Regions from separate parts of the Mesorhizobium sp. WSM4816 genome, predicted to be linked through region 2. Evidence: predicted binding sites of a transcription regulator. Region 2 holds the regulator's gene; each other region holds the start of a gene.
What was found. Region 2 encodes LexA, which represses DNA repair genes until DNA is damaged. Its sites were predicted from a motif close to TGTTCNNNNTGTGTTCNG; they were not measured.
Positions count from the first base shown of each region.

Region 1: AC0L3H_RS29125 (helicase-related protein) is a predicted target of LexA. The motif match lies at 4,798-4,815, and genes of this name have one in related genera.
Region 3: AC0L3H_RS28660 (ImuA family protein) is a predicted target of LexA. The motif match lies at 7,643-7,660, and genes of this name have one in related genera.

Region 1 covers NZ_JBVVQR010000044.1:8,933-18,618, reverse strand. Annotated here, with positions in the region: gene fdxA (ferredoxin FdxA) at 245-583, opposite strand; gene AC0L3H_RS29130 (RNA-binding S4 domain-containing protein) at 835-1,221, opposite strand; gene AC0L3H_RS29125 (helicase-related protein) at 1,236-4,622, opposite strand; gene AC0L3H_RS29120 (hypothetical protein) at 5,049-5,315, opposite strand; gene AC0L3H_RS29115 (TetR/AcrR family transcriptional regulator) at 5,312-5,896, opposite strand; gene AC0L3H_RS29110 (FAD-dependent oxidoreductase) at 5,978-7,231, shown strand; gene phbB (acetoacetyl-CoA reductase) at 7,336-8,061, opposite strand; gene AC0L3H_RS29100 (acetyl-CoA C-acetyltransferase) at 8,184-9,362, opposite strand; gene phaR (polyhydroxyalkanoate synthesis repressor PhaR) at 9,675-9,686, shown strand, end outside.
Region 2 covers NZ_JBVVQR010000005.1:99,468-109,153, reverse strand. Annotated here, with positions in the region: gene lpxB (lipid-A-disaccharide synthase) at 1-671, shown strand, start outside; gene gltA (citrate synthase) at 767-2,095, opposite strand; gene gltX (glutamate--tRNA ligase) at 2,277-3,701, opposite strand; gene AC0L3H_RS08290 (ComEC/Rec2 family competence protein) at 3,805-6,261, shown strand; gene lexA (transcriptional repressor LexA) at 6,255-7,007, opposite strand; gene AC0L3H_RS08280 (molybdopterin molybdotransferase MoeA) at 7,112-8,317, opposite strand; gene moaC (cyclic pyranopterin monophosphate synthase MoaC) at 8,317-8,814, opposite strand; gene trpC (indole-3-glycerol phosphate synthase TrpC) at 8,881-9,686, opposite strand, start outside.
Region 3 covers NZ_JBVVQR010000042.1:9,618-19,303, forward strand. Annotated here, with positions in the region: gene trxA (thioredoxin) at 1-308, shown strand, start outside; gene AC0L3H_RS28640 (LON peptidase substrate-binding domain-containing protein) at 493-1,164, shown strand; gene AC0L3H_RS28645 (Trm112 family protein) at 1,418-1,657, shown strand; gene AC0L3H_RS28650 (error-prone DNA polymerase) at 1,884-5,159, opposite strand; gene AC0L3H_RS28655 (DUF6504 family protein) at 5,156-6,637, opposite strand; gene AC0L3H_RS28660 (ImuA family protein) at 6,579-7,619, opposite strand; gene AC0L3H_RS28665 (metallopeptidase family protein) at 7,805-8,227, shown strand; gene AC0L3H_RS28670 (DUF1737 domain-containing protein) at 8,416-8,622, opposite strand; gene AC0L3H_RS28675 (HpcH/HpaI aldolase/citrate lyase family protein) at 8,648-9,532, opposite strand.

The DNA of each region.
Region 1 (9,686 bases), on a different contig from region 2:
TGTTTGGTTCGTGTAGCACAAAAAGTCGGAAGAATCAAGGTTTTGCTGCACGCGCGAAGGTCAAGCGCGATCTCCGCCTGTCAAGGCAGTTAACGTGCGGTGCCTGTCAGCACGCGTGATGCCGATCAAACCGGCGTCGCCGTTACGGTGCCACGCGCCCGTTTTGGACGCGCAAGGACGATGTGACACTTTGATCTGGCGCATGGTCCTTCCGAAAATCGATTTCGATTTTCGCGGTCGAGCGCTAGTCGCCCTGGCCGGGCTCGGGGGAAAAATATTTTTCGAACTTGCCGGCCTCGCCATCGAAGGACTTGGCGTCGGCCGGAGGCTCCTTCTTGGCGGTGATATTGGGCCATTTATCGGCATACTCGGTGTTGATCTGCAGCCATTTGTCGAGCCCTGGCTCGGTGTCCGGCTTGATCGCGTCGGCCGGGCATTCCGGTTCGCAGACGCCACAGTCGATGCACTCGTCGGGATGAATGACGAGCATGTTCTCGCCCTCATAAAAACAGTCGACCGGACAGACCTCGATGCAGTCCATGTATTTGCATTTTATGCAATTATCGGTCACGACATAGGTCATCGGTCGGCTCCGGGACGTCCCCTTTTATCAGGGCGACGTGGCGTCCAATCGGACGCACAAGGTACGCTGTAACACTTTGAAACCACGCATCGCGCGCTTGGAAAATCGATATAGATTTTCGGGCCGATGCGGTAGGCTTTCTTGGTGAGGTAACGTCTTTGCCCGCCGCTTGCAAGGGCGGCCATTGCGCGTGATGCCGGTGTTTCCGGAATGGATTTCCAGCCGGCGACGCGACGAAAGCCGGTTATGCGTCAGTCGTCGCCGAACAACCGGTCGGTCTCCCGGCGTTCCTTCTTGGTCGGGCGGCCGCTGCCGGCATCGCGCAGTGCGGGGATCGCATCGCGAACGGCCTCGCCCTTTGGTGCCGGCGGCGGCGAGATATCCTCGTAGAGCAAGCGCGCTTCCTCGGCGGGACCGCGCCGGCTGCCGGTGCCGAGCACCTTCCAGACGAAGATGCGCCGCTCGAGAGTGATGGTCAGGACGTCGCCGAGGCGGACCAGATCGGAGGCCTGCGCTGCTTTGTCGCGATTGATGCGAACGCGTCCGGCCACCACCAGCTTCGCCGCCAGCGAGCGCGATTTCACCGCACGCGAAAAGAACAGCCATTTGTCGATGCGCTGGCGGGCATCAGTGACCATCGGAGCGAACGAACTTACTTCTTCAGCTGGTCGCGCAACGCGGCGAGCTTGGCGAAGGGGGAATCCGGGTCGAAGCGCACCGGACGCTCCTCGCGAGGCTTCGGCTGGAACGCGGGCTTTCCACCAGGCGCGCCGCCCTTGCCGTCCGGCCTGCCGCCTTTCCAGTCGGGCCGGCTTTCGCGACGATCGGGGCGCTCTCCCTGCGGCTTGCCGTCGCGCCGTTCGCCTGGCTCGCCCTGGGGCTTGGGCTTGAACTTGCTGCGGTCGAAGCGGGGCTTGCCGGCGCCGTCGCCGTCGCGGCGTCCTTCATGGGCGGGTCGGCCGCCCGGGGCGCTGGCCTGCTGCCCGGCCTCTGCCGGCGCGTTGCTGCGGCCATCGCGCGCGGCTTGTCCGCTGCGCGGGCGATTGTCCCTGTCACGGGGCCGGTTGTCGTGGTGGCGGTGGCGTGGGCGCTGGTCGAAGCGGCCCTGCCGCCACAACAGGATGGGTTTTGGTTCTTCGGCCTCTTTCTCGGCCTCTGGAGCAGCCTCGCCGGTGGCGGCTTCCACCGCCGCGGCAGGTTCGGCCGAGACTGCTGCCGTTGCGGGCGAGGCTTCGGAAGCCGGCTCCGCCTGTGCGACCTCAACCTCGGCGGTTTCGGGTGCTGCCTCTCGAACTGCGGCTTCAGCTGCAGGCAGACCCTCTACCGTGACCTCAGGCGGAGTTTGCAGCTGAGCTTCTGCGACAGGTTCCGCTTCGGTAGCGGGTTCCGCGAGAGCCTCCGCCGTGGCTTCTGCCACTGCATCCGGCTCAGAACCGTCGGCCGGCGTCTCGACGGCTGCGTCGGCAATCGCGGCTTCCGCTGCCTTGGCCTGCTCGGCTTGTGCCTCCGCCGCCTGCTTGGCCGCGGCGGCTTCGCGCGCGACATTGTCCTGTGCCTCGAGCCGTGCCTTCACCTCGACAGCCGGCTTCGGCTCGGCCCGGTAGCCGAGGCCTTTCAAGATCTCTTCCATATCGTCGGCCGTGGCGCCGAGGATCGACATCATCGGCGGCGTTACCATGAAGGACTGACCGTCATAGGCGCCGTCGGGGCGCTGGCCGAGGCCCGGCTTCCAGTTGGTTGCGGGCCGGATCAGGTCGGCCAGCCGTTCGAGGATGTCGACGCGCACCGCACGACGGCCGAGATTGCGGTAGCCGGCCAGCTTGTAGAAGGTCTTGTCGAAGGTGGGATCGATGACCACCGAGGTGCGGCCGGAGGCCAGCGCGTGAACCACGTCGCCAAAGCCAGGCTTGTCCTTGCCGTCGTTCTGCAGCGCCCACAACAGCGTCACCAGTCCGGCCGGGGCCGGCTTGATCAGCGCCGGCACGAAGACGTGGTAGGCGCCGAAGCGCACGCCGAGCCGGCGCAGGGCGGCGCGGCCCTCCTGGTCGAGCGACTTCATCTCCTCGGCGATGTCGCGGCGGTTGATGAGGCCGAAATTCTCGACGAGCTGGAAGGCGATGCCGCGGCCGATGCCGGTGATCTGCTCGGCGTTCTTGAGGTCGACCAGCGGCTTCAGCAGCGACTCGATCTGGAAATTGACGAAGCGCTCGGCGCGCGCCGCGACCTTGTCGCGGGCGGGACCGGTGAGCTGCTCGTCGGCCAGCAGCACCAGGCGCGGCTTCAACGGCTCGTCGCCTGCGACCAGCGTGCCGATCGGCGCGCCGATCCAGCGCAGCGTGCCATCGGAGCCGAGCGCGATGTCGCCATTGGCCGAGGCGCCGAAGCGTTCGGCCCGCGCCTCGAATTCGGCTGCAAGCGCCTTCTGGGCTGCTGTGCGCACCGCCTTGGCGTCCTCGCCGCCGGCGCTTTGGTCCGCGGTGAAGCGGAACCCCTGCAACTCGCCGACATGATGGCCTTCGACGAGGACGGTTCCGGTTGGACTGATTTCGGCTTCAGGCATGGTATTTTCTCTAAGGCGCCGCATGAGGACGGAAGTCCTGCGGTCTACGAAGCGTTTCGTCAACCGCTCATGCAGCGCATCCGACAATCTGTCTTCGATTTCGCGCGTCTTTTCCTGCCAGTGTGCCTGATCGGCCAGCCAGCCGGGCCGGTTGGAAACGAAAGTCCAGGTGCGGATCTGGGCGATCCGGTGCGACAGCGTGTCGATGTCGCCCTCGGTGGTGTCGGCGCGGCGCACCTGCTCGGCCATGTAATTCTCATCGACATGGCCATGCCTGGCAAGGTCCATGTAGATCGAGGCGATCAGGTCGGCATGCTGAGCCGGGGCGATCTTCCTGTAATCGGGAAGGGCGCAGGCCTCCCACAACAGCGCCACGCGCCCGGCGTCGGTGGCAAGCGCCCGGATGTCCTCGTCGCGGGACAGATGTTCGAGCGCCTGCGCATCGACCGCCGGCAGCGCGCGCGTCAGGCCTTCAACCGGCGCGTTGGTCTCGATCGAGCGCTTCAGCGCGTCGAGGTTGGCGAAATCGAAACGCGCGGTGCGCCATTGCAGCACCTTCACCGGGTCGAAATCATGCGCTTCGATCTTCTTGACCAGTTCCTCGTCCAGTGGATCGACCTGGCCGGTGACGCCAAAAGTTCCGTCGCGCAAGTGGCGGCCGGCGCGGCCGGCGATCTGGCCGAGCTCGGCCGCCGTCAGGTTGCGATACTGGTAGCCGTCGAACTTGCGGTTCTGGGCGAAGGCGACGTGATCGAGATCGAGGTTGAGGCCCATGCCGATGGCATCGGTGGCAATCAGATAATCGACATCACCCGACTGGAACAGCTCCACCTGCGCGTTGCGGGTGCGCGGCGATAGCGCGCCGAGCACGACTGCCGCACCGCCCTGCTGGCGGCGGATCAGTTCGGCGATGGCATAGACCTCGTCGGCGGAGAAAGCGACGATCGCCGTACGTCGCGGCAGGCGGGTCAGCTTCTTGGAGCCGGCATAGGCGAGATGCGACAGCCGTGGCCGCGTCACCACCGACACCCCCTTGAGCAGACGCTGGAGGATGCCGTGCATGGTCGCTGCGCCGAGCAGCAGCGTCTCCTGGCGGCCGCGCAGATGCAGGATGCGGTCGGTGAAGATGTGGCCGCGCTCGAGGTCGCCGGCCAGTTGGACCTCGTCGACGGCAACGAAGGCGGCGTCGGTCTCGCGCGGCATGGCTTCCACGGTGCAGACCGAATATCTGGCGCCGTCGGGCTGGATCTTCTCCTCACCGGTGATGAGCGCCACCTTGTGAGCGCCGACTTTTTCGCAGACGCGCGAGTAGACCTCGCGGGCGAGCAGCCTGAGCGGCAGGCCGATAATGCCGCTTTCATGCGCCACCATGCGCTCGATGGCGAGATGGGTCTTGCCGGTGTTGGTTGGCCCGAGCACAGCGGTCACGTCGCGGCCTGACAGGATCAGTGGCTCAGTGTGTTTCGGCTGGATGTTCATCGACCTGGAAATTAAGGCTCTCTGCCTCGCGTTGTCGGGAGCGCGCCCCGTAGTGGCGCGGGTGACAGCCGACACATAGGGATTTTGGGCGTGAAGCGAAAGCAGAATATTCCGATGGCAGCTCGAAGCCTTCCGTCGCCGTCGACATGCCGTTCCGCCGTTCCGATTTAACAGTTGGAACGAGTCTGGAACGAATCGGCTACGAATCGCTGACTCGCGCAGATTCAGGTTTTGTTCACGGCTACATCTGGATTTTTCGCCGGCGAGTCTCACCACATGCTGAATCGCCGAACTGGCCCGTTTCATGCAGGGCTGACGTCGCCGTTAACCTTTGCCGCTGAACGATCGACGCAGGTCGGCGGGCGTCATCCAACATTCTGAAATAATTAAACTTTCCTAACGCGCCTTAACCATTTGGGATTGTTTTCAGCCCTTGTCGTTTAACACTGTGCTCAAAGCCGGAACGAAACGGCGACGAATCGGCGCCGGCGCCTGTTTCCCGGTTTGTTCACCCCAATATGTTGTGTCGTGAACAGGTTTTCCACCTGTTATCCACACGCCGTTAACAGGGTTTTGCACAGGCTGCACGGCCGCCGCTAATTTTTGCGTGCCGCTTCGGCACAAATCGGCGTTACGTCCGTTAGTCGGCGCAGTCGCTGCACGACGACCAGACTGCCAGCCCGGCTTGTTCAAGGCGCATCCTCTCCCACGGCATAGCGCTGCAAAGTAGGGCCGACGTTCTGGACAATTTCGTCGTGCGACAGGGCGACGACGGGCGGAAGCCGCAGCAGGTATCGGCACATCGCCAGACCCAGCAACTGGCTCGAAACGAGCCCGGCCCGTCGACCCGCATCGGCGGGGTCAGCGACCGCCGCAATCACCGGCCTCACCTGGTTGCCAAATACGTCGCGCAATTTTTCCGCGGCGAATTCGTTCGACGTCGCCGAACGCAGCAGAATTGCCATGCCAGGGCCGCTGGCCGAGCCCTCCCAGACTTCAAGAAAACGCCTGATCAGCGTTTCGCCGATGGCATTTCGGTCGATCACCCGCAGTGCCGGCAATTGCAGGTCGACGACCGCCGCCCTGGCGAACAGCTCGTCCTTGCTGCGGAAATAGCGGATCACCATGGCCGGATCGATCGAGGCATGCGCCGCGACGTCACGGATCGAGGCGCCCTCATAGCCGTGCTCGGCGAACAGGAGCTTCGCGGCCTCCAGGATTTTGGCGCGCGTGCGGTCCGACTTGCCGGGTTTTTTCGGCTGATTCTCGGTCATGAAAAGCTTATGCCAACAGCCGTTGACAAATGCAATGGCTTCGACTAAAAAGTCAACGATCGTTGACAAATGGAGAGAGAAATGCTGCCCGAAACCACGGAAGTCCTGATCATTGGCGCCGGCCCGACCGGCATGGCGCTGTCCATCGTGCTGCACCAGGCCGGTGTCGATCATGTCCTGATCGACAGGCTGGCTGAGGGCCTTCAGACCTCGCGGGCTGGCGTCATCCACGCGCAGACGCTGGAAACGCTGGAGCCTCTCGGCGTCACGCACGGGCTGAGCGAACTTGCCCTAAAACTGCAGAATTTTACCATCCGCGACCGCAATCGGGCGCTGCTCAAGCTCGATTTCAGCAAGCTTCCGTCGAGGCATCCCTATCTGATGATGCTGCCTCAGAACCTGACCGAGCAGGTGTTCGCCGAACGGATCGCAGCCTTGGGCGGCGTGATTCATCGCTCGGTCGAGGCCAAGGCAGTCGTTCAGGACGCTGACGGCGCACGCGTGACGGTGATCGAGAACGGCCGCGAGAGACTGATATCGGCACGCTATGTCGTTGGTGCCGACGGCATGCACAGCCTGGTGCGCAGGTCGACCGGCATCGAGTTCGACGGCGCCGCCTATGACGCTTCGTTCGTACTTGCCGATGTTCGTCTCGACTGGCCGGTTGGGCCGACGGAAGTGTCGCTGTTCTTTGCCCCGGCCGGGCTGGTGGTGGTGGCGCCGCTCCCGGACGGTTCGTATCGGGTCGTCGCGACAATGGATGAGGCACCGGAAAACCCCGCGGTCACCGACATCCAGGCGCTGCTCGACAGCCGTGGTCCGACCAAGAAAAGAACCCGGGTGCTCGACCTGGCGTGGAGCTCGCGTTTTCGCGTGCATCACCGCCTGGTCCGCTCGTACCGCAAGGACCGGCTGTTCCTTATCGGCGATGCCGCGCACGTGCACAGCCCGGCGGGAGGGCAAGGCATGAACACCGGCATCATCGACGCGGTCGTGCTTGGCCAGTTGCTTGGCGACGTGGTGAACGGCGTGCGCCCGGAAACCGCGCTCGACCTCTACGAAACGCTGCGCCGCCCGGCGGCCCAGGAGGTGCTTGAACTGGCGGGCACGATGACCGAGATGGCGCTTTCCCGCAATTCGGTGAAGCGGTTCGTCCGCAATCTCGTGCTTTCAGCGCTGAACCTCACTCCGTTTCTGAAGCGTCGCATCGCCTTGAAACTGTCGGGCCTCAGCCGGGCGTCGCTTGCCCGCCTGCCGGCACCTTCGCGCCAGCCGGGTCCAGTCGCCGCCCAGACCAAGCCGGCAGCCGAACCAGGGCTGAAGCGTGTCGCCTGACGGCCGGAATAATCCGGATCCCGGCCTCGAACTCGGCCGTGTGGGTGGTTAGACCCGTGCAACGGTCACCGGCAACAGGCCGACGCCTCAGGTGACATGACGCCTCAGGTGATATACTGGCCGCCATTGGCTGATATGGTCGAGCCGGTGATGAAACCGGCATCGTCGGAAGCCAGGAAGACGACGCAGCGTGCGATCTCTTCCGGCTCGCCGAGGCGGCCGACCGGGATCTGCGGGATGACGCGCTCATTGAGCACCTTCTCGTCCATCGCCCTGACCATCTCGGTGGCGATGTAGCCGGGGCAGATGACATTGACGGTGATGCCGACCCGCGCCCCTTCTTGGGCGAGCGCCTTGGTGAAGCCGATATCGCCGGCCTTCGACGCCGAATAATTGACCTGGCCGGTCTGGCCTTTCTGGCCATTGATCGAGGAGATGGTGATGACGCGGCCGAACTTGCGGTCGCGCATGCCGACCCACAGTGGGTGCGTCATGTTGAAGACGCCGGAAAGATTGGTGTCGACGACCTCTTTCCACTGCTCGCGCGTCATCTTGTGGAACATGGCGTCGCGGGTGATGCCGGCATTGTTGACCAGAACGGAAACCGGGCCGAGATCGGCCTCGACCTGCTTGATGCCGGCGGCGCAGGCATCGTAGTCGGCGACCGACCATTTGTAGACGGGAATGCCGGTCTCTGCCTTGAATTTCTGCGCCGCTTCGTCATTGCCGGCGTAGTTCGCGGCGACCTGATAGCCGGCGGTTTTCAGGCCGATCGAGATCGCGGCGCCAATGCCGCGCGATCCACCGGTGACGAGTGCTACCTTTGTCATAATATCCTCCCTTTTTCTCGATCGGCGGGCGGCGAACGGAAACGCTCTAACGGCGGAGCCTGTTCGCCACCGACTGTTTCACGGCTTGCTCGCTCCGTCCTCACGGCGCTTTGCAGATGACTTCACAGCGCTTCAACGCACATGGCGACCCCCATGCCGCCGCCGATGCACAGCGTGGCAAGGCCCTTCCTGGCACTTCTGCGGCGCATCTCGTAAACCAGCGTGTTGAAGATGCGGGCCCCGGAGGCGCCGATCGGATGGCCGATGGCGATGGCACCGCCATTGACATTGACGATCGACGGATCCCAGCCCATGTCCTTGTTGACGGCGCAGGCCTGGGCGGCGAAGGCTTCGTTGGCCTCGATCAGGTCGAGATCGCCGACCGACCAGCCGGCCTTGGCCAGCGCCTTGCGCGAGGCGGGAATGGGCCCGGTGCCCATGATCTGCGGATCGACACCCGCGGTCGCCCAGGACACGATGCGCGCCAGCGGCGTGATGCCGCGCTTTGCGGCTTCCGCTTCGGTCATCAGCAGCACCGCGGCGGCGCCGTCATTGATGCCGGAGGCATTGGCGGCGGTCACCGTGCCGTCCTTGTCGAAGGCCGGTCTCAGCTTGGTCATCGCCTCGATCGTGGCGCCGTGGCGGATATATTCGTCCTGGTCGACAATGGTGTCGCCCTTCTTGCCCTTGACGGTGAAGGCCACGATCTCGTCCTTGAATTTGCCGGCCTTCTGCGCGGCCTCTGCCTTGTTCTGGGAGGCCAATGCGAGCTGGTCCTGGTCCTCGCGGGTAATCTGGAACTGGCGAGCGACGTTTTCGGCCGTGTTGCCCATGTGGTAGCCATTGAAGGCATCCCACAGCCCATCCTTGATCATGATGTCAATCATCTTGTAGTCGCCCATCTTGACGCCGGCACGCAGGTGTTGAGCGTGCGGGGCCAGCGACATCGATTCCTGCCCGCCGGCGACGATCACCTTGGCATCGCCTGTCGCGATCTGCTGCATACCGAGAGCAACAGCGCGCAGACCTGAGCCGCAAACCTGGTTGAGGCCCCAGGCGGTGGTTTCCTTTGGCAGGCCGGCTTCGATAGATGCCTGGCGGGCGGGGTTCTGGCCCTGAGCCGCAGTCAGCACCTGGCCGAGGATGACCTCGTCGACCTCCGCCGGCTCGACACCGGTACGGGACAGCAACTCCTTGATGACGACGGCACCAAGCTCATGCGCCGGCGTGGCGGCGAAGGCGCCGTTGAAGGAACCGACGGGCGTGCGCGCCGCACTGGCGACAACGATGGCAGCGGACATGTTCTTCTCCACACTTCGAGGTATCGAGGTTTTGGTATCGCAGTTTGTATCGTCAGGGCTTTTCTTGCCCTTTCAATGATCCAAGTCAAACCGGAAATGGGCATACCGGCCATGCGCCGCAAGCAGGTTGCGCATCGTGGTGGATACAGCCGGCCCATTGCTGCGCAGCATTTTCAGCCCGCCGTGCAGCATTAATTGATGCCGCACTGCACAAACCGCTTGGAATTGTGACGCTTTTGCGCATATCCTTGAAAAGGCGCAATCGTTACCGGCAGCTTACCTCAAGTGCGCCGGTGTCCCGGGAGGATGCTGATGGCCGCGAAA
Region 2 (9,686 bases):
CCTATGTCGGCCATCGCCTTACCCACGATCCAGGCGTGCTCGGCGCCGCCAAGGCGCAAAGCCTGCCGCGCGACCTGTCCGACGATCGTGTGAAGACACTGCTTGTGCTGCCTGGCTCGCGTCGCGGCGAGGTGCGACGGCTGGCCGGCCCGTTCGGCAAGACGATCTCGATCCTGCGTGCGCGCGGACACCGCTTGCGCCTGCTGTTGCCGACCGTGCCGCATGTCGCCGACCTGATCAGGGCTTCGGTGGCAAGCTGGGACGAGAAGCCGGAGATCATCCTTGATCCCGAGCGCAAATGGCAGGCCTTCGGCAAGGCCGATGCAGCGCTGATCGCATCGGGAACGGTGTCGCTGGAACTGGCGCTGTCGGGTGTGCCGATGATCTCCTGCTACCGGCTCGATCCGGTCATGCGGATGGCCCAACGCCTGATCACCGTATGGAGCGCCTCCTTGCCCAATCTCATCGCCGACCGCCCGATCGTGCCGGAAAGCTACAACGAATATGTGCGACCGCACTACCTGGCGCGGCAGTTGGAGGCGCTGTTTTCCGACACCCCCTATCGCGCATGGCAGAAGGACGGTTTTGCCGAGGTGGCCAGACGCATGGCTGTCGACGGACCTTCGGGCGACATCGCTGCGGGGGTCGTGATGAAGTGTATCAAGCGGTGAATGGTGAAGTGGTGAATAGTGAATGGTCAAAATCGTGCTTGACCATAGGCCACAAAGAGACCCTGCTTCACTATTCACTATTCACTATTCACTATTCACCGTTTAGCAATCGGCACATAATCCCGTTCCGGCGCACCTGTATAGAGCTGGCGCGGGCGGCCGATCTTCTGGTGCGGATCCTCGATCATCTCTTTCCACTGCGCGATCCAGCCGACGGTGCGGGCGACTGCGAACAGTACGGTGAACATGGTGGTGGGGAAGCCCAGCGCCTTCAGCGTGATGCCGGAATAGAAATCGACGTTCGGATATAGCTTCTTCTCGATGAAATAGGAATCGGTCAGGGCAATCCTTTCCAGTTCCATGGCGATGTCGAGCAGCGGATCGTCCTTGATGCCGAGTTCGCCCAAAACCTCATGTGCGGTCTTCTGCATGATCTTGGCGCGCGGATCGTAGTTTTTGTAGACGCGATGGCCAAAGCCCATCAATCGGAACGGATCGTTCTTATCCTTGGCGCGGGCGATGAAATCCGGGATGTGGTCGACTTGGCCGATCTCGCCCAGCATGTTCAAGGCTGCCTCGTTGGCACCGCCATGGGCCGGTCCCCACAGGCAGGCGATGCCGGCGGCGATGCAGGCGAACGGATTGGCGCCCGACGAGCCGGCGAGGCGAACGGTCGAGGTCGAGGCGTTCTGCTCGTGATCGGCGTGCAGGATGAAGATGCGCTCCATCGCACGCGCCAGCACCGGGTTGATCTTGTATTCCTCGCACGGCACGGCAAAGCACATATGCAGGAAGTTGGCCGCGAAATTCAGCTCGTTCTTCGGGTAAATGAAGGGCTGGCCGATGTGGTATTTGTAGGCCATCGCCGCGATCGTCGGCATCTTGGCGATCAGCCGCATCGATGCGACCATGCGCTGGTAGGGGTCCGAGATGTCGGTGGAATCGTGATAGAAAGCTGACAGCGCACCGACCACGCCGCACATCACCGCCATCGGGTGGGCGTCGCGGCGAAAGCCGGTGAAGAAGCGCGACATCTGCTCGTGCACCATGGTGTGGCGCGTCACCCGGTAGTCGAAATCGTCCTTCTGCGCCTTGGTCGGCAGTTCGCCGTAGAGCAGGAGATAACAGACTTCGAGGAAGTCGCCGTGCTCGGCCAACTGGTCGATCGGATAACCGCGATGCAAAAGGATGCCGGCATCGCCATCGATGAAGGTGATTTCCGACTCGCAACTTGCCGTCGAGGTGAAGCCGGGATCGTAGGTGAAGGCCCCGGTGGTGCTGTAAAGCGCGCCGATATCGATGACGTCAGGTCCGACCGAGCCGCTTCGCACCTTGAGTTCGTGAGTTTTGCCGCCGAATTCAAGTTTCGCGGTCGACGCGTGGGTTTTGCCGCCAAATTCCATTTTTGTCGCAGCTTCGGACATTGCAAACTCCTTTTTGTTTTCTCATGTCGGCAAAGGCAAAATTTCTGCAACGCAACACGTCGAAAGTATCGGAGTTCGCGCGTTTGCGCCCGCAATTGGATTTGCGTGCCAAATTGGGCCAAGACCTAATGTTGCACTGCGAAACCCACCTTTCAATGCCAATCTTCTTGGGCCAGTTTTGCTAATCGATTTGATCCGCGACGCGCGCCAGGCTTTCCTCGCGGCCAAGCACGGCAAGCACGTCGAACACGCCGGGCGAGGTGCTTTTGCCGGTGAGCGCGGCGCGCAAAGGTTGGGCCACAGCGCCAAGCTTACGACCGCCGGCAAGCGCATATTGGCGGATCGCCGCTTCCGCCGCTGCGGCCGTCCAATCCCCTGAAATCGCCTTCAGCGCCGCATGCGCGCCCCGCAGGATCTCGCGCGCCTCACCGCCGAGCAGCGCCGCCGCCTTCTCGTCGATCGGCAGCGGCCGCTCGGCAAACAGGAAGGCGGCACCGTCAACCAGCTCGACCAGCGTCTTGGCGCGCTCCTTCAAGCCGGGCAGGGCGGCCAGCAACTGCGCCTTGCGTGTGTCGTCGAGGCGCGCTGCGATCGCCGGGCCGCCTTCGAGATAGGGCAAGGTGTTGATGAAGATATCGAGCAATTCGGCGTCGTTCATGCGCCGCATATGCACGCCGTTCAGCGCCTCGAGCTTGGCGAAGTCGAAGCGGGCGGCCCCCTTGTTGACATCGCCGATGTCGAACCACGCAATCATGTCGGCGATCGACATGACCTCGTCGTCGCCGTGGCTCCAGCCGAGCCGCGCCAGGTAGTTGAGCAGTGCCTCGGGCAGATAGCCCATGGCGCGATAGGCTTCGACGCCGAGGGCGCCGTGCCGCTTCGACAGCTTGGCGCCGTCGGCGCCATGGATCAGCGGGATATGCGCCATTGACGGCACCTCCCAGCCCAAGGCTCGATAGATCACCATCTGGCGGGCGGCATTGGTCAGATGGTCGTCGCCGCGGATGATGTTGGTGATGCCCATGTCGTGGTCGTCGACGACGACGGCATGCATATAGGTCGGATTGCCGTCCGAGCGCAGGATGATGAAATCGTCGAGGTCCTTGTTGGGGAAGCGGACTTCGCCCTGCACGCGGTCATGCACCACCGTCTCGCCTTCGGCCGGCGCCTTGATGCGGATCGCGCCCCTGGCGCCAACCGGCGCCTCTGACGGGTCGCGGTCGCGCCAGCGGCCGTCATAGCGGGGAGGCAAGCCCTTGGCCCGCGCACTCTCGCGCATTGCCTCCAGCTCAGCCGGCGCCGCATAGCAGTAATAGGCTTTGCCGAGGCGCACCAGCTCCTCGGCGACCGCGCGGTGGCGCGGCGCGCGCTCGAACTGCGATACCGGCTCGCCGTCCCAGGTGAGGCCGAGCCAGGAGAGCCCATCGAGGATGGCAGCGGTTGCCGCATCGGTCGAACGCTCGCGATCGGTGTCCTCGATGCGCAGCAGCATCCTGCCGCCGGTGTGTTTCGCATACAGCCAGTTGAACAGCGCCGTGCGCGCGCCGCCAATATGCAGGAATCCGGTGGGCGAAGGGGCAAAACGGGTGACGACCTTGTCGGGCATGGAACTCTCGGGGCAAGCGCAGGAAACGGATGTGGCTGCGCGGACTTTCGCGCGTTGCGCGTTCATGTAGCATAGGAGGTCAAGGGCGCAAGGGGCGAACCCTATGGCTGGACCAGGCCGCGGCGTGGACGAGAGCGAGGGCGCGAACGCAAGCGTCAGCGAACGATCGCTGTTCGCCGACGTTCCTCACGCTGAGCCGCTACCCGTTTCGCTGCCTGCGTCGCCGCCGGGCATCCAGCCTCTTTCGCCGGATCGCTCGGCGCCGATACCGGCTCCAGCACCCGGCCCTGTCATTCGTTTTCGCCGACAGCTCAGCCATCTTTCACCATCCGGTGTCCGCAACAAGGTGGCCTCGGCAGCCGGCCTGGAACTCGACCGCGGCGTCGCCTTCCTGCTGGTGCCGGTTTTTCTGGCATGCGGGGTGATCGTCTATTTTTCGCTTGCCGTCGAACCGGACTTTGCCCAGCCCATCTCCGTCGTGGTCCTCACGGCATTGTGTGCGGCCGTCACGCGCTCACGCCGCAAAACGCATCTGTGCTTCATGGCAGCGTTGCTGTGCGCGCTTGGTGTGCTCGCCGCCAAGGTGGAAACCTGGCGCGCCGGAACGAAGATGCTCGGTTCGGAAATTCAGACCCGGCTGACCGGCCGTGTCGTCAGGCTCGACCAGATGGCGAACGGCCGGATCAGGCTGACCATCGACGTGATGTCGACCGCCCGGCCGACACTGCGTTATGCACCCGAACGTGTCAGGGTATCGGCACGCAAGATTCCCGCTGAGATGACCGCAGGCTCGGTGGCAACCGGCTATGTGAGGCTTCTGCCTCCGACTGGCCCGGTCAGACCGGACAGCTTTGATTTCTCCTTCGACAGCTATTTCGCCGGTATCGGTGCCAGTGGCTTTTTCCTCGGCAGTCCAAAGATCGTCGTCTCCGAAGATGCACCGTTAACCGCACGCCTTTCTTCGTCGATCGAGAAGGCGCGCGAAACCATAGCCGACCACATCAGGGACAGCATCGGTGGTGCCGAGGGGGAGATTGCCGCTGCGCTGATCGTCGGCGTGCGTGCCGGCATCCCCGAAGAGATAAACGAATCGATGCGGCGCACCGGCATCTACCACATCATCTCCATTTCCGGCCTGCACATGGCGCTTGTCGCCGGCACCGTCATGGGATTGCTGCGCGGCGCCTTTGCGCTGTTTCCCGACTTTTCGTCGCGCCGGCCGGTCAAGAAATATGCGGCTGCTGCCGCACTCGTCTCCATCGCTGCCTATCTGATCTTTTCCGGTATCGTGGTCGCGGCTGAACGCAGCTTCATCATGCTGGCGGTAATGCTTGTCGCCGTGCTGTTCGACCGGGCGGCACTCACCATGCGCAACCTGGCGATTTCGGCCATCGTCGTCATCGTCGTGTCGCCGCATGAGGTGGTCGGCGCAAGCTTCCAGATGTCGTTCGCCGCGACTGCGGCTCTCGTGGGCGCCTATGCCGGTTGGTCCGACTATCGTGCCGACAAGGCCACGGCGCCGCAACGGCGACGGTCACCGGTCGCTTTTGTCACGCGCAAACTTGTCGCTGGGGCAGGCACCATCGCAATGACCTCCATCATTGCCGGCAGCGCCACCGCGCTGTTCGCCATCTGGCACTTCCAGCGCGTCTCGCCGCTTAGCCTGTTCGCCAATCTGGCCGTCATGCCGATCGTCACGATCGTCATGTTCCTGGCCGTCCTCAGCGCCTTGGCAATGCCTTTTGGCCTCGACGGCCCTTTCCTCTACATGATGGGCAAGGGCCTGACGGCGATGATCGCAATTTCGGGATGGATCTCGGAGCGTTCGCCGGTCGATGCAGTCGGCCTGATTTCGTTGCAATCGGTCCTGCTGGTGACGGTCGCCCTGGTCATCGCCACGATGGCGACGACATGGCTGCGGCTTGCCGCACTTCCCTTTGCGCTCGCCGGCCTGCTGACGATTTCCGAGACGCGCACCCCCGACGTGCTGATCTCGGAGGATGCGCACCTGGTGGCGATGCCGATCGGCGGCGGTGAACTTGCCGTCAACCGGGTGCGTTCGAACGAATTCACCACCGACAACTGGAAACATGCGCTGGTTTCAACGACGATCGTCGAGCCGGAGACATTCGAAAAAGGAGATGTGCGGTTCGACATCGCCGACCCGGCCGACCTGCCGCCGGGAGCGCCTTTCACCTGCACTGCCGGCCTGTGCCTGGCCCGGCATCCGTCCGGCGCGCTCATCGCGCTCGCCGACAACCGCAAAACCGCGCGGCCGGCCTGTGCCTTTGCGGATTTGATCGTCATCGACGATGCCACAGCCTATTACAAACCCTGCCGCAACCCGCTGGTTCTCGTCGTCACCAAACGGCAGCTCGCACGCATGGGCAGTGCCGCCGTGTTCTTCGATCCGCTATCGGCGACGACGCGCGCAGAAATCCGTTTTGCCGTCAGACAGCCATACAGACCCTGGCATGAGCAGCGGCGATTTTCGCGCGAGGCGAGGGGCCTGCCGCCATACCGCAGGGCCGAGAAACCCAAGAAGCCTGCTCTTCAGTAACGCCGGATCAGTCCGACGAGCTTGCCCTGCACCTTGACCCGGTCCGGCCCGAAGATGCGCGTCTCGTAGGCCGGATTGGCGGCTTCCAGTGCGATCGAGGCACCTTTGCGGCGGAATCGTTTCAGCGTCGCTTCCTCCTCGTCGACCAGAGCGACAATGATCTCGCCAGGCTGGGCGGTATCGGCGTTGCGGATGATGACCGTGTCGCCGTCGAAGATGCCGGCCTCGATCATCGAATCACCCTTGACCTCCAGCGCGTAGTGCGTGCCGCCGGTGATCATGTCCGGTGGCACCGAGATCGAATGCGTCTGGTGCTGGATGGCGTCGATCGGCACACCGGCAGCGATGCGGCCCATCACCGGTATGGAGACGGTGGCAACGACGTCGTCGTCATTGCCGGCAGCACGCATGCGCGAAGGCGCCGGCTTGATCTGGCGTCCGAGGCCGCCCTGTCCAAGCCCGCCCTGGCCAAGGCTGCCTTGAATGACGCTCGGCGAGAATTTGCGCGCCGCATTGAGGCCCGGCGCGATCGAATCGGGCAGGCGCAGCACCTCCAGCGCGCGGGCGCGGTTGGGCAGGCGGCGAATGAAACCGCGTTCCTCCAGCGCCGTGATCAGCCGGTGGATCCCTGATTTGGAGGCGAGGTCGAGCGCTTCCTTCATCTCGTCGAACGAGGGCGGAATGCCGCTTTCCTTCAGCCGTTCGTGAATGAACATCAGCAGTTCATGTTGTTTGCGTGTCAGCATCGCCACCCCCAACAGAATCAGAAAAACAAACCCAGAACAAACACTATCTGTTCCAGTTGTGTTCCGCAACCATTTAAAGTTTAATGAATGTGTTGACGTTTTGTTCAGCGTAGCATCAGCACGCTGCAGGCGGCGCCCGCTGCGGCTGCGGGAGCGAATGGCTCGCGCACGACCAGTCCGTTGGCGTCGGCCAGCATTCTGAGCATCGAGGAATCCTGGATACTGAACGGCGTTGCCTCAAGCGTGCCAGCTTCTTCCTTCACCACCGCGCGTACATAGTCCTGCCTGAGATCGTTGGCCGGCATGGCGGCGCCGAGCCGCGCCTGACGCATGTCCTGGCGGAAGGCGCGGCCGCTGAGCCGCGCCAGCAGCGGCTTCAGAAAGAGCTGCGTGCAGACCAGGCTGGCCACCGGATTGCCGGGCAGGCCGATGCAGCGGATGGCGCCCAGCCGCCCGAACATCAGTGGCTTGCCGGGCCGCATGGCGATTTTCCAGAAATCGAGCGCCATGCCTTCGCCGGTCAGCACGTCATGGACGAGGTCATGGTCGCCGACCGAGGCGCCGCCCAGCGTGACGATGACGTCCGCGCCTGCGTCGACGGCTTTTGTCACCAGCGCGGCGATCGCCTCCTTGCGGTCGGGGGCGATGCCGAGATCGAGTGCGCTGGCGCCGACCGAGCGGGCCGCGGCGGCGACACCATAGGCATTGGAGGAGATGATCTGGTCGGGGCCAAGGTCGCTGCCCGGCGGCAGCAATTCGTCGCCGGTGGCGATGATGGCGACCAGCGGCCGTTTCACTACGCGGACCTGCTGGTGGTTGGCCGACGCCGCCAGCGACAATGCCGCCGGATCAAGCAGGCGGCCTTTCTCCAGCAGCATGTCGCCCTTCGAGAAATCGAGCCCGAGGCGGCGGATGTTGCGGCCTTCAACCGTGGGCGCGGTCACTTCGACGATGCCGCCACCGAGGTCGCGGACATTCTCCTGGATGACGATGGTGTCGGCGCCTGCGGGAAGCGGCGCGCCGGTGAAGATGCGCACGGCCTGCGCCGGGCCGACTGTTCCGGTAAAGCCGCGACCGGCCGGCGCCATGCCGATCACCGAAAGTCTCGCGGGCACGGACGCGACATCGTCGGCCCGCACGGCATAGCCGTCCATGGCCGACGCGTTGAATGGCGGCTGGGTGCGGAGCGCCATGAGCGGCTCCGCCAGCACGCGGTCGGCGGCATCCATCAGGGCGACGCTTTCAGCCTGCAAGGGCGCAGCATCGGCAAGCAGGTGCTCGAGCGCCTCGGCGACCGCAAGCAGCGCCATTATTGGCCTGCCCCCTGGGCATCCGCCTTGTAGTCGCCGGATTTGCCGCCGGTCTTTTCCACCAGCCTGATGCCGGAGATCGCCATGCCGCGATCGACCGCCTTGGCCATATCATAGATGGTCAGGCAGGCGACCGAGACGGCGGTCAGCGCTTCCATCTCGACGCCGGTCTTGCCGGTGACGCGGGCCAGCGCCGTGACCTTCAGGCCGGGCAGCGTCGCGTCAGGTTCGATGTCTACCGATACCTTGGTCAACAGCAGCGGATGGCAGAGCGGGATCAGCTCATGCGTCCTCTTGGCCGCCATGATGCCGGCGATGCGCGCCGTGCCCAGCACGTCGCCCTTCTTGGCATCGCCGTCGAGAATCATTTTCAGCGTTTCGGGCCGCATCGAGACAAGACCTTCGGCGATTGCCGTGCGGGTCGTCTCCGCCTTGTCGCCGACATCGACCATATTGGCTTCGCCTTCCGCGCCAAGATGGGTGAGGGCGGCCGACATCGTCAGGTCACCCTGGAGCGACGTGCGTCCGTTTGGACGCACAAACTACACTCTGACGCTTTGTATCTATGCATCATGCTCTCCGAACATCGATTCCGATTTTCGGGCAGATGCATTGGCGGGCGCCTTGCCCGTCAAAAGCAGGTGCGTCGCAGTGGCCACGTCCTGTTGCCGCATCAGGCTCTCGCCGACGAGGAAAGTGCCAATGTCGCTCCGTTCCAGCCTGCGGCAGTCCTGGTGCGAGCAAATACCGCTCTCGCTGACCAGCAGTCGGTCGGCCGGCACCATCGCCGCGAGCCGCTCCGATGTCTCGATGCTGGTTTCGAACGTCCGCAGATTGCGGTTGTTGATGCCGATCAGCCGCGACCACAGTTTCAGCGCGCGTTCCGTCTCGGCCTCGTCATGCACCTCGACCAGCGCATCCATGCCGAGCTCGAACGCCGTCGTTTCGAGTTCCCTGGCCACGGCGTCATCGACGCTCGCCATGATGATCAGGATGGCGTCCGCGCCCCACGCACGGGCCTCGAACACCTGATAGGGCTCGAACAGAAAATCCTTGCGCAAAGCCGGCAATGTCACGGCGCTGCGCGCATCGGTGAGGAATTCAGGCGCCCCCTGGAAAGACGGCGCATCGGTCAGCACCGAGAGGCAGGCAGCCCCACCTTTGGCATAGGCCGTGGCCAGCGCCGGCGGATCGAAATCGGCGCGGATCAGGCCCTTGGACGGGCTCGCCTTCTTGATCTCGGCGATCAGCGCGAAACTGCCGGTTTTGCGTTTGGCTTCAAGGGCCGAGAGAAAGCCGCGTGGTGCGTCGGCATCCTTTGCCCGCGCCCTGATTTCGGCAAGCGGCACCCGCGCCTTCGCCGCCGCGA
Region 3 (9,686 bases), on a different contig from region 2:
CCGCCGTGCGCGCCAAGATGGCGCTCGCCGCGCAGGCACAAGCACTTGGCAATCCGGCCGAGCTCGAGCGGCGCCTGGCTGATAACCCCGGGGATCATCAGGCACGTTTCGAGCTTGCCATGATCCAGAACGCCAACGGCGAGCGCATGGCCGCAGCCGACAATCTGCTGGCGATCGTCAAAGCCGATCGCTCGTGGAACGACGACGGCGCCAAGACGCAGTTGCTGCAGTTCTTCGAGGCCTGGGGCATGACCGACGAGGCAACGCTGGCGGCGCGGCGCAAATTGTCGTCGCTGCTGTTTTCCTGAGCGCAACACCAAGCTGTTTTTGCCTGATGGCCTTGCGGTCGACAACGGCTGCGCCAGATTAGGAGGCCTGACCGATCCGTTCTTCGCCTGGTGACGATTTTGGGCCTGGTGACGATTTTGGGTCAGGTTGCGAAGGGATGGGCGGGCTTGATGCGCTTCTTGAGGGAGCGAGCGGAGGTTTGAAGTGCAGGCGGGAAACGCGCATTACCGGCTCGATACGGATTTGCCGCCGACGGTGCCGATCTTCCCGCTTGAAGGCGCCTTGCTGCTGCCGGGCGGCCGCATGCCGCTCAACATTTTCGAGCCGCGCTATCTGGAGATGGTCGATGAGGCGATCGCCGGATCGCGGCTGATCGGCGTCATACAGCCCAGCCTCGACGGCTCGCGGCGTCCCGACGGCGAGCCGGCGCTTTGCAATGTCGGCTGCGCCGGCCGTATCATCGCGCTTTCCGAGAGCGGCGACGGCCGCTACCTGATTTCGCTGCAAGGTGTGTGCCGGTTCCGCATCGTGCAGGAGCTTGTGGTCAAGACGCCCTTCCGCCAGTGCCGGTTTGCACCCTTTCTCACCGATCTCGACGAAGATCAAGCCGAGGCCGAGATCGACCGGCCGGCGCTGCTCAAGGCATTTCGCGCCTATTTGCAGGCCAACGATCTTGAAGCCGACTGGGAAAGCGTCAGCCGCGCCGAAAACGCCATGCTGGTCAATGCGCTGTCGATGATGGCGCCCTACGGGCCGGCCGAGAAACAGGCGCTGCTCGAAGCGGCCGACCTGAAGACACGCGCCGAAACCCTGATCGCCATCACCGAAATGGCGCTGGCACGCGAGAACGAGGATTTCGGCTCGAGCTTGCAGTAGAAGGGTGGAAAAAGAAGCCAATTGCGGAAGTCGGCGCCGCCCCTCATCGCCCTGCCGGGCACTTCTCCCCGTATAGGGACGGGGAGAAGGGGCTGTCGGCAGCCTTGGCGGACGTTCTGCAACGCGGGTGATTGGCGAAACCACCGATGAGAGCGTCCCTCTCCCGTCACTATACGGGGAGAGGAATGCCGGCAGGCAGGTGAGCGGCAGCGTCAACGCACGAAGACTGAGGACGAACGAGAGGACTGACAAAATGGTGGATGGGCGTGAGGGAAAGAAGGCCAATGTCGACCCCAAGCTGCTGGAATTGCTGGCCTGCCCGCTGACCAAGGGTCCGCTTAGCTGGGATCCGGAGCGCGGCGAGCTCATCTCGAGGGTCGCACGGCTTGCCTATCCGGTGCGTGACGGCATTCCGATCATGCTGCCTTCTGAAGCACGCTCGCTCCCCTTCGACGACGGATTGCCGCCGCCGCGGTTGGGTGGGCCGTCCTGAACATATTCGGGTGTCGGCGCTCGCACCCCCCTCTGGCCTGCCGGCCATCTCCCCCTCAAGGGGGGAGATCGGCAGCTTCGCCTGCAGCGCCTTTCCTACGACGTAGGAGATTGCCGAGGCCGGCCGCGACAGACAATCTCCCCCCTTGAGGGGGAGATGCCCGGCAGGGCAGAGGGGGGCGCTGTCCCGCCGGCATTCAGGATTGTGCACCGCCGCACAGTATCCCCTATTGAAAATTACGCCCCTTCGGCATGACCATTTCTGCCTTCCCCGATAGCGTCGCAATGTCCTGCCGATCGTTCTGCACGGCATGTGCGTGCAAAAGCACGGACAGCCAGGGTGTCAGGTCCTCGACCTTGTCGGCGACGATATGGATGACGTCCGATTCCGACTGCAGTTTGCCGGTGACGCGGACCAGCCGCGCGCCCATGACAATGGGCCGGTAGCGGTTGAAGGTCCTTTCCCAAAAAATGACGTTGGCGACCGCCTGCTCGTCTTCCAGCGTCAGGAAAATCGCTTTGGCGTTGCCCGGCCGCTGCCGCACCAGGACAAGGCCGGCGACCGAAACGCGCTTGCCGTCCCGAACCTGGCCGAGGCGCGCATTGGGGGTGACGCCTGAGCGGTCCAGCCGCTGGCGTAGAAAGGCAAGCGGGTGCGCCTTCAGCGACAGGCCGAGCGAACGATAGTCGTGGACGACGTGCTCGCCGAGCGGCATTGTCGGCAGCCTGGTCTCGGGCTCGAGATCGCGCAAGCGGATCTCCGGCCGGTCGAACAGCGGCAGGGTCTCCATGGCACTCCTGCCGTCGAGCGCGCGGACCGCCCACAGGGCGTCGCGGCGGTCGAGGCCGAGCGAACGGAAAGCGTCGGCTTGCGCCAGCTTCTCGATCTCATCGACATGGAGGCCCGAGCGCAGCCAGACATCGCGAACGGATGCGTAGCCGTCGCCGCGTCTGGCGACAAACACCTCCATGCGCTCCTTCGACAGGCCCTTGACCTGGCGAAAACCCAGCCGGACGGCATGGCTGGTCCGGATGATGCCGCGCATTTCGGCATGGCGGTCGAGGATGCCGGCCGGGTCGAAAGGCACTTCCTCCAGCGCGCAATCCCAACCGGAAAAATTGACGTCGACCTCGCGGATTTCGACGCCATGGTCGCGCGCGTCGCGGACAAGCTGAGCCGGCTGATAAAACCCCATCGGCTGGGAATTCAGGATCGCGGCGCAGAACACGTCGGGATAGAACGTCTTGAACCAGCAGGAGGCATAGACCAGCAGGGCGAAGGAGGCGGCATGGCTTTCGGGAAAGCCATATTCGCCAAAACCCTCGATCTGCTTGAAGCAGCGCTCGGCGAAGTCCTTTTCGTAACCCCGCAAAATCATGCCGTCGACCATCCGCTTGCGATAATTGCCGATCGTGCCAGTGCGCTTGAAAGTGGCCATGGCGCGGCGCAGTTCATCGGCCTCGCCCGGCCTGAAGCCGCCGGCGACAATGGCGATCTTCATCGCCTGTTCCTGGAACAGCGGCACGCCCAGCGTCCTGCCGAGTATCTCTTCCAGTTCCGGCTTGGGATATTCGGGCTTTTCCTTGCCCTGCCGGCGGCGCAGATAGGGGTGGACCATGTCGCCCTGGATCGGGCCGGGCCGCACGATCGCCACCTCGATGACGAGGTCATAGAATGTTTTCGGCTTGAGCCGCGGCAGCATCGACATCTGGGCGCGCGATTCGATCTGGAAGACGCCGATCGTGTCGGCACGGCAGATCATGTCGTAGACATGTTTGTCCTCGGCAGGGAGGGTGGCCAGCACATAGGGCCGGCCAAAATCATCCCGCGCATCGGGATAATGATCTTCAAGCAGCGTGAAGGCGCGCTGCAGGCAGGTCAGCATGCCGAGCGCCAGCACGTCGACTTTGAGGATTTTCACCGCGTCGAGATCGTCCTTGTCCCACTCGACCATCTTGCGTTCGTCCATCGCCGTCTTGATGATGGGCACGATCTCGTCGAGCCGGTCCCTGGTGATGACGAAACCGCCGACATGCTGCGACAGATGACGGGGAAAACCCATGATCTCGTTGGCGCATTCGATCACCTGCCTTGTCGACGGATCGGTTTGATCGAGGCCGCCGGCGCTGGTCTCCTTTTCGCCGAGCTCCGAGGTCGACCAGCCCCAGATCGAGCTGGACAGCGCGCTCCTGACATCGTCCGACAGGCCCATCGCCTTGGCCACTTCGCGCATCGCCGACCGGCCCCGGTAGCTGACGACGGCCGCGGCCAGCGCGGTGCGCTTGGCGCTGTATTTCGAGTAGATATACTGGATGACCTCTTCGCGCTTTTCATGCTCGAAATCGACATCGATGTCGGGCGGCTCGTTTCTTTCCTCGGAAATGAAACGCTCGAAAAGCGAATCGATCCGCTCAGGCCCCACTTCGGTGATGCCGATGCAATAGCAGACCACCGAGTTGGCCGCGGAGCCACGTCCCTGGCAGAGTATGCCCTGGCTGCGGGCAAATTTGACGATGTCGTAGACTGTCAGGAAATAGCGCGCGTAATTCAGGCGCTCGATCAAAGCGAGTTCTTCGCGGATGCGCCTGGTCACATCGGCGGGAACGCCCGAGGGGTAGCGTATCGCGGCTCCCTCCAGAGCCAGCCTTTCCAGTTCGGCCTGGGGCCCGAGGCCCGATTCCGTCGGTTCGTCGGGATAGTTGTATTGGAGGTCACTGAGAGAGAAGCTCAATTCGCCGGCAAAGTGCTGCGTTTGCGCCAGTGCCTGCGGATGCCGCCGGAACAGCCGCGTCATCTCCATTGGCGGCTTCAAATGGCGCTCGGCATTGGCCGCCAGTTCCAGCCCGGCTTCGGCAACAGGCAGGTTGAGGCGGATCGCCGTCAGCACGTCCTGCAACCGGCGCCGTTCGGACGTATGGTAAAGAACGTCGTTGGTCGCCATCAGCGGAATGCCTGATGCCTCGGCCATGGCAGCCGCCTGCTCGACACGGTAGCGGTCGTTGCCGTGATAATCCGGCGAAACGGCAAGCCGCAGGGTCTTGCGGCCGAAGCGATCTTTCAGGCGGCTGATCAGCCCGAGATCCTCGGCCGGCGCCGACAGATCCGGCAGGATCGCCAGCGACATGAGATCGCCCCATTCGAAAAGATCGTCGCGATAGAGCAGCGGTGCGCCCTTTTCGCTGTCGTCGCGCATATTGGCTTGCGTCAGCATGCGGCACAGATGGCCCCAGCCCTTGCGGTCCCGCGGATAGGCGAGAACGTCGGGCGTGCCATCGCAAAAAACCAGGCGGCAGCCGGGATGACAGGAAAGACCTTCCACCTTGGCCTGCTGCCAGGCGCGCACGACGCCGGCCACCGTGTTGCGGTCGGCAAGCCCGATCGACGAAAAGCCCAAAAACTTTGCCGCGACCACCAGCTCCTCCGGTTTCGAGGCGCCGCGCAGGAACGAGAAATTCGACTGGATGCCGAATTCGGCATAGGGGACGGCCGCCAGCGCATTCATGCGAAGACCCCGTGCATGAACCAGCGCGGCGCCGCCTGCGAGGCGCCGTAGAGACCCTGGCGATAAAGCCAGTAACGGCGGCCGTCGCTATCCTCGATGCGGAAATAATCCCGGGTCGCTTCCTGCCCCGCTGCCTCCCGCCACCATTCCGGGGCGATGCGTTCCGGCCCTTCGGCGCGCGCCACCCGGTAGAGCGCGCGCCGCCAGCGGAAGTTCAGCGGCGGTCCTTCAGGCATTTTGGTGGCCGGCACCTCGATCGGCTCGGGCGAGCGGAACAGCCGGATCGGCCGTTCCGGCCGCAAGACAGGCCTAGTGTCTTTCATCTTGCCCGGCATCTTGTCCGGCTGCTTCGGCGCAGAGACCCTTTGCGGCGCCTCCGCATAGGGATGCGTGGCGACGGCGCGCTCGGGCAGATGACTCTCGACGGCAACCGGTTTCAAAACCGCGCTGTCGCCGAGCCGGGCGCGGATGCGGTCGGCGAAAAGGGCTATGTCGGCGCTGTCGTCGCGCGTCTCGCCGGTCAGATCCGCCTGCTGCATGTCGAAGGCCGCGGCCGACAGCACCGAGAGGCGCACGAGATCGAAGCCATAGCCGGCATCGATGTCCTGTTCGAGCGCGGCAAGCCTCTCGTGGAACAATTTCTGGATCAGCAACGGCTCGCGCAACGGCCGCGAGGTGCCGACGGCGATGCGGCTGACGGCGCCGTCGACGCGGAAAAGCAGCAGCGCCAGCCTTCTTGCGCCCTCGCCGCGGCGCTCGAGGTCCGCCTTCAATGTCGTCGCCAGCATTTTCACCAGCCGCTCTATTTCGTCGGTCAGCATGATCGGTTCGGCGAGATGGCGTTCGACCGAAAGCGGCGCCACCGGCAGGCGCGGCGACACCGCCTCGTCGAGGCGGCCGAGCGCCTGGTCGAGACGCAAAAGCAGCGATCTGCCGAAGCGGCGGGCGAGCGGCGCGCGCGGTGCTGCCATGACGGCGCCCGCCGTGCGCAGGCCGACGCTTTCCAGGCTGGCGCGGATGTCAGGCTCGATGCGCAGCGCCGCCAGCGGCAAGGGTGCGAGAAGCGCCTCCTCCTCGCCACCGGGGACGATGCGATCACCAGAAAACCGCGCTGCCGCCCAGGCTGCACCTGGTGTGGCGGCAAGGCCGGCGCGGACATCGAAACCCTGATGGAAAAAGCGCGACAGGATGTCGTCCAGCATCGCCCGTTCGCCGCCGAAAAGATGGGTGCAGCCGGTGACGTCGAGAAACAGGCCATCGGCTGCGTCGATCGCCACCAGCGGGGTGTAGCGGTCGCACCAGTCGGCGAGGCTTTCGAGCAGGCGGCGGTCGGCCTCGGGATCGGCTTCCACGACGTCGATCGACGGATGCATGGCGCGCGCGTCGGCTATGCCCATGCCGCGCTTCAGGTGAAGCGCCTCAGCCCGCTCGTCGAGGGCGGCGATGCGCTGCGCGTTCGCCTGGCGATGGCTGATCACCAGCGGCAGGTGATCCGACGGCCGCGAACGCCAGGACCGCCCCAGACGCTGGCGCAGGATCCTTTCCGCGCCGAGATGCGGAAACCACAGGGACAGGATTCGCTGCCCGTTCTTGGCGTCTTTCCCCAGCCCTTCTTTCCTCGAAACTGCGTTCATCGGGGTTCCACTCCAGTGTGAATTGTCCTGGCAAGGCGGTGCGGCTCTTGCCGATGCTGACGGTGAAGGCGGGGCGGCCGATCGAGCCGGCGAGCGGCCCGGCGATCGTCTGGCGTGGTGCCGACGGCGCCGCCGACAGGACGAGGCGGACGGGTGCCGCCGTCGGCTCGGGTTCGCCGGCCTGGCGCAGCAGAAACACCGGCCGGCCGGCGCTCTGTGCCCGGGCGTGCAGCCGCCGCGTCGCGGTGAGGTCCAGCCGCTGCGGACTGCCGCGGATTTCGAGAATGACGGCGGCGAGCGCCGTCATCCGGGCGGCCTCCTCGGCGGTCCACAGCGCGTCGAGGAGCCTTGGCGTCTCGGAAAACAGCAATTGCTCCGGCTCGATGCCGAAAAGGCGATGAAGCCCCCTGGCATAGGGGAAGCCGGCCTCGCGGAAGATTTCCGCGGTGCCGATCCACAGGACCGGCAGTCGCGGCCCCTGTTTGAGGATCAGGCTGACGAGCGACAGGGCGAAGCCGGCGACGGCTCCGGCATCGCGGGTCGCGGCGCCATGGATCTCGCTCAGCGCCGCCTTCGGCAGGCCGCCGCCGAGCGCGGTGTCGAGACCTTCGGCGCCGGTGCGCAGAAACGCATCGGGCGGCGCCACGGCGAGGCCGCGGCGGACAATTGTCAGATTTTTGGGCGTGACATCAGCTGTTGGATTCCGGGGCGCATCAACGGGAGCGCCGGCCGGCGCCTGCAGGCGCTCGGGCAGCGTTCCCTCGATCTTCGCGATCTGGCGGCGCAGGGCAAAAACAGTCTCCCGCGCCACGGCGCTTGTCGCCATGACGGTCAGCTTCCACTCACAATTGTTCCTGTTATGTTCTAATAGATTCCAGAGGGCGGCCGAAGAGTCAAGCGGAGTCATAGGCGCAGTCATGGGGAATTTATTCCTGCCGCGCATGGACGGCAACCCGGCCAATTGCCGAGTCCGGCGCGAAAGCCTATATGCCGGGATCAGAAGGACAAAGCATGGCCCGCATCTACAAGACCCGTACCTGGCACGACGAGCTTTCGCCGTCGATGGAGGAAATGGAGTTCCTGGCGCTAGAAGCTTACGCCCATCTGCCGGAGGAGTTTCGCAAGCTGACCGGCGAGATCGTCATCCAGATCGCCGAATTCCCGACCGACGAGATCATGGACGATTTGTCGCTGGAAACGCCTTTCGATCTGCTCGGCCTGTTCGAGGGGCGCGGCATCGCCGAGCGCTGGAATCCGCAGACCGGCGAGGGGCCGAACCGCGTCACGCTCTACCGCCGCGCCATCCTCGACTACTGGGCCGAGAACGAGGAGACGCTGGGCGATATCGTCACCCATGTGCTGATCCACGAGATCGGCCACCATTTCGGCCTGTCGGACGACGATATGGAACGGATCGAAGAGGCAGCCGAGTAGGCTGTGCTGATATTCAGGTGATGCCGGCCTGCGAACGGCAGTTCCCTGCGCTCCCGGTGCTCACGTACCCAAAAGTACGCTCCGCTCCGGTTCTCGGAAACTACCCAGTCTGGTCGCTTCGCGCCCGTCTTCGACTCCGGCGCGGCCTGACCTGAATCTCAACACACCCTGCGTCGAGCCTTGCAAAGCTACCAATCGCTGAGCTTGGTGTCGGGCCCGTATTCCTGGCCCTCGACATCCTTCACCACGGCCTGGCCGCAGCGCATGGTCTTGGTCTGCTGGTCGTAGGAATAGGTCGGCGACCCGAACAGGTGCCAGCCCTTGTTCAGCGCCGCCGTCACCTTGTGGCAGAAGCTGGAATCGTCCGGGCCGGACAGAAAGCGGTAGAGTTTCATTTTTCATTCCTGTGGTGGGTTGCGATCATGTCCCGCTGGCGCTGGCGGCCGCCTTCGCCAGCAGTTTTTCGGCCTGCGCCAGATGCAGCCGCTCGAGCATCTTTCCATCCAGCGCAATGACTTGCCTGCCGGCATTTTCGGCAAGCGCGAAGGCCTCCTTGACCGCACGCGCCTCGGCCACGGCTTCGGCAGATGGTGCAAAGGCGCGGTTTGCGGCATCGATCTGGGCCGGGTGGATCAGCGACTTGCCCTCGAACCCCATGGCGGCTGCTTCCGCGCATTCGCGCGCAAAAGCGTCCAGATCGCGAAAATCGTTGAAGACACCGTCGAGCAGCTCGAGGCCGCCGGCGCGCGCGGCGAGCACCATCTGCATCAGCCATGGTGTGAGATAGCGCCGGTCGGGCGTGGCGAGAATGCCGGTGTCCTTGACCAGGTCGTTCGTTCCGGCAACGAAACAGACCAGCCGCGAGGCCGGATCGCGTCCAAGCTCGGCAATCGGGCCGATGTTGAGCAGCGCCTTGGGCGTCTCGATCATCGCCCATAGTTTTACCTCGTCGGGTGAAAAATTGTCGTCCAGCACGTCGCCGGCTTCCAGGACGTCGCGCGGCGTGTCGACCTTGGGCAGCAGAATGGCGTCGGGCTGGCAGCGTGCCGCCGCCAGCAAGTCCCTGGCGCCCCATTCGCTGGAGAGCGGGTTGATGCGCACGACCATTTCGCAGCGCAGGTTTGCGCGGTGAGCGAAAATATCAGCCAGCTTTTCGCGGGCAAAAACCTTGTCGGTCGGGGCGACGGCATCTTCGAGATCGATGATGACGGCATCGCAGGCCAGTGACGAGATCTTGGCCAGCGCCTTGTCGTTCGAGGCCGGGACGTAAAGCACCGAGCGGCGCGGGCGGCAGGTTTCGGTCATGCCTGATCTATGCCGCCTGGAGGCGATCGAAGCAAGCACACAGGGCAATCGCTTCGGGCAGTCATAGCTTGCATTGGATGCAAGCCAATCATCGAAGTTGGCGCCGCCCCTCGTCGCCCTGCCGGGCACTTCTCCCCGTATAGGGACGGGGAGA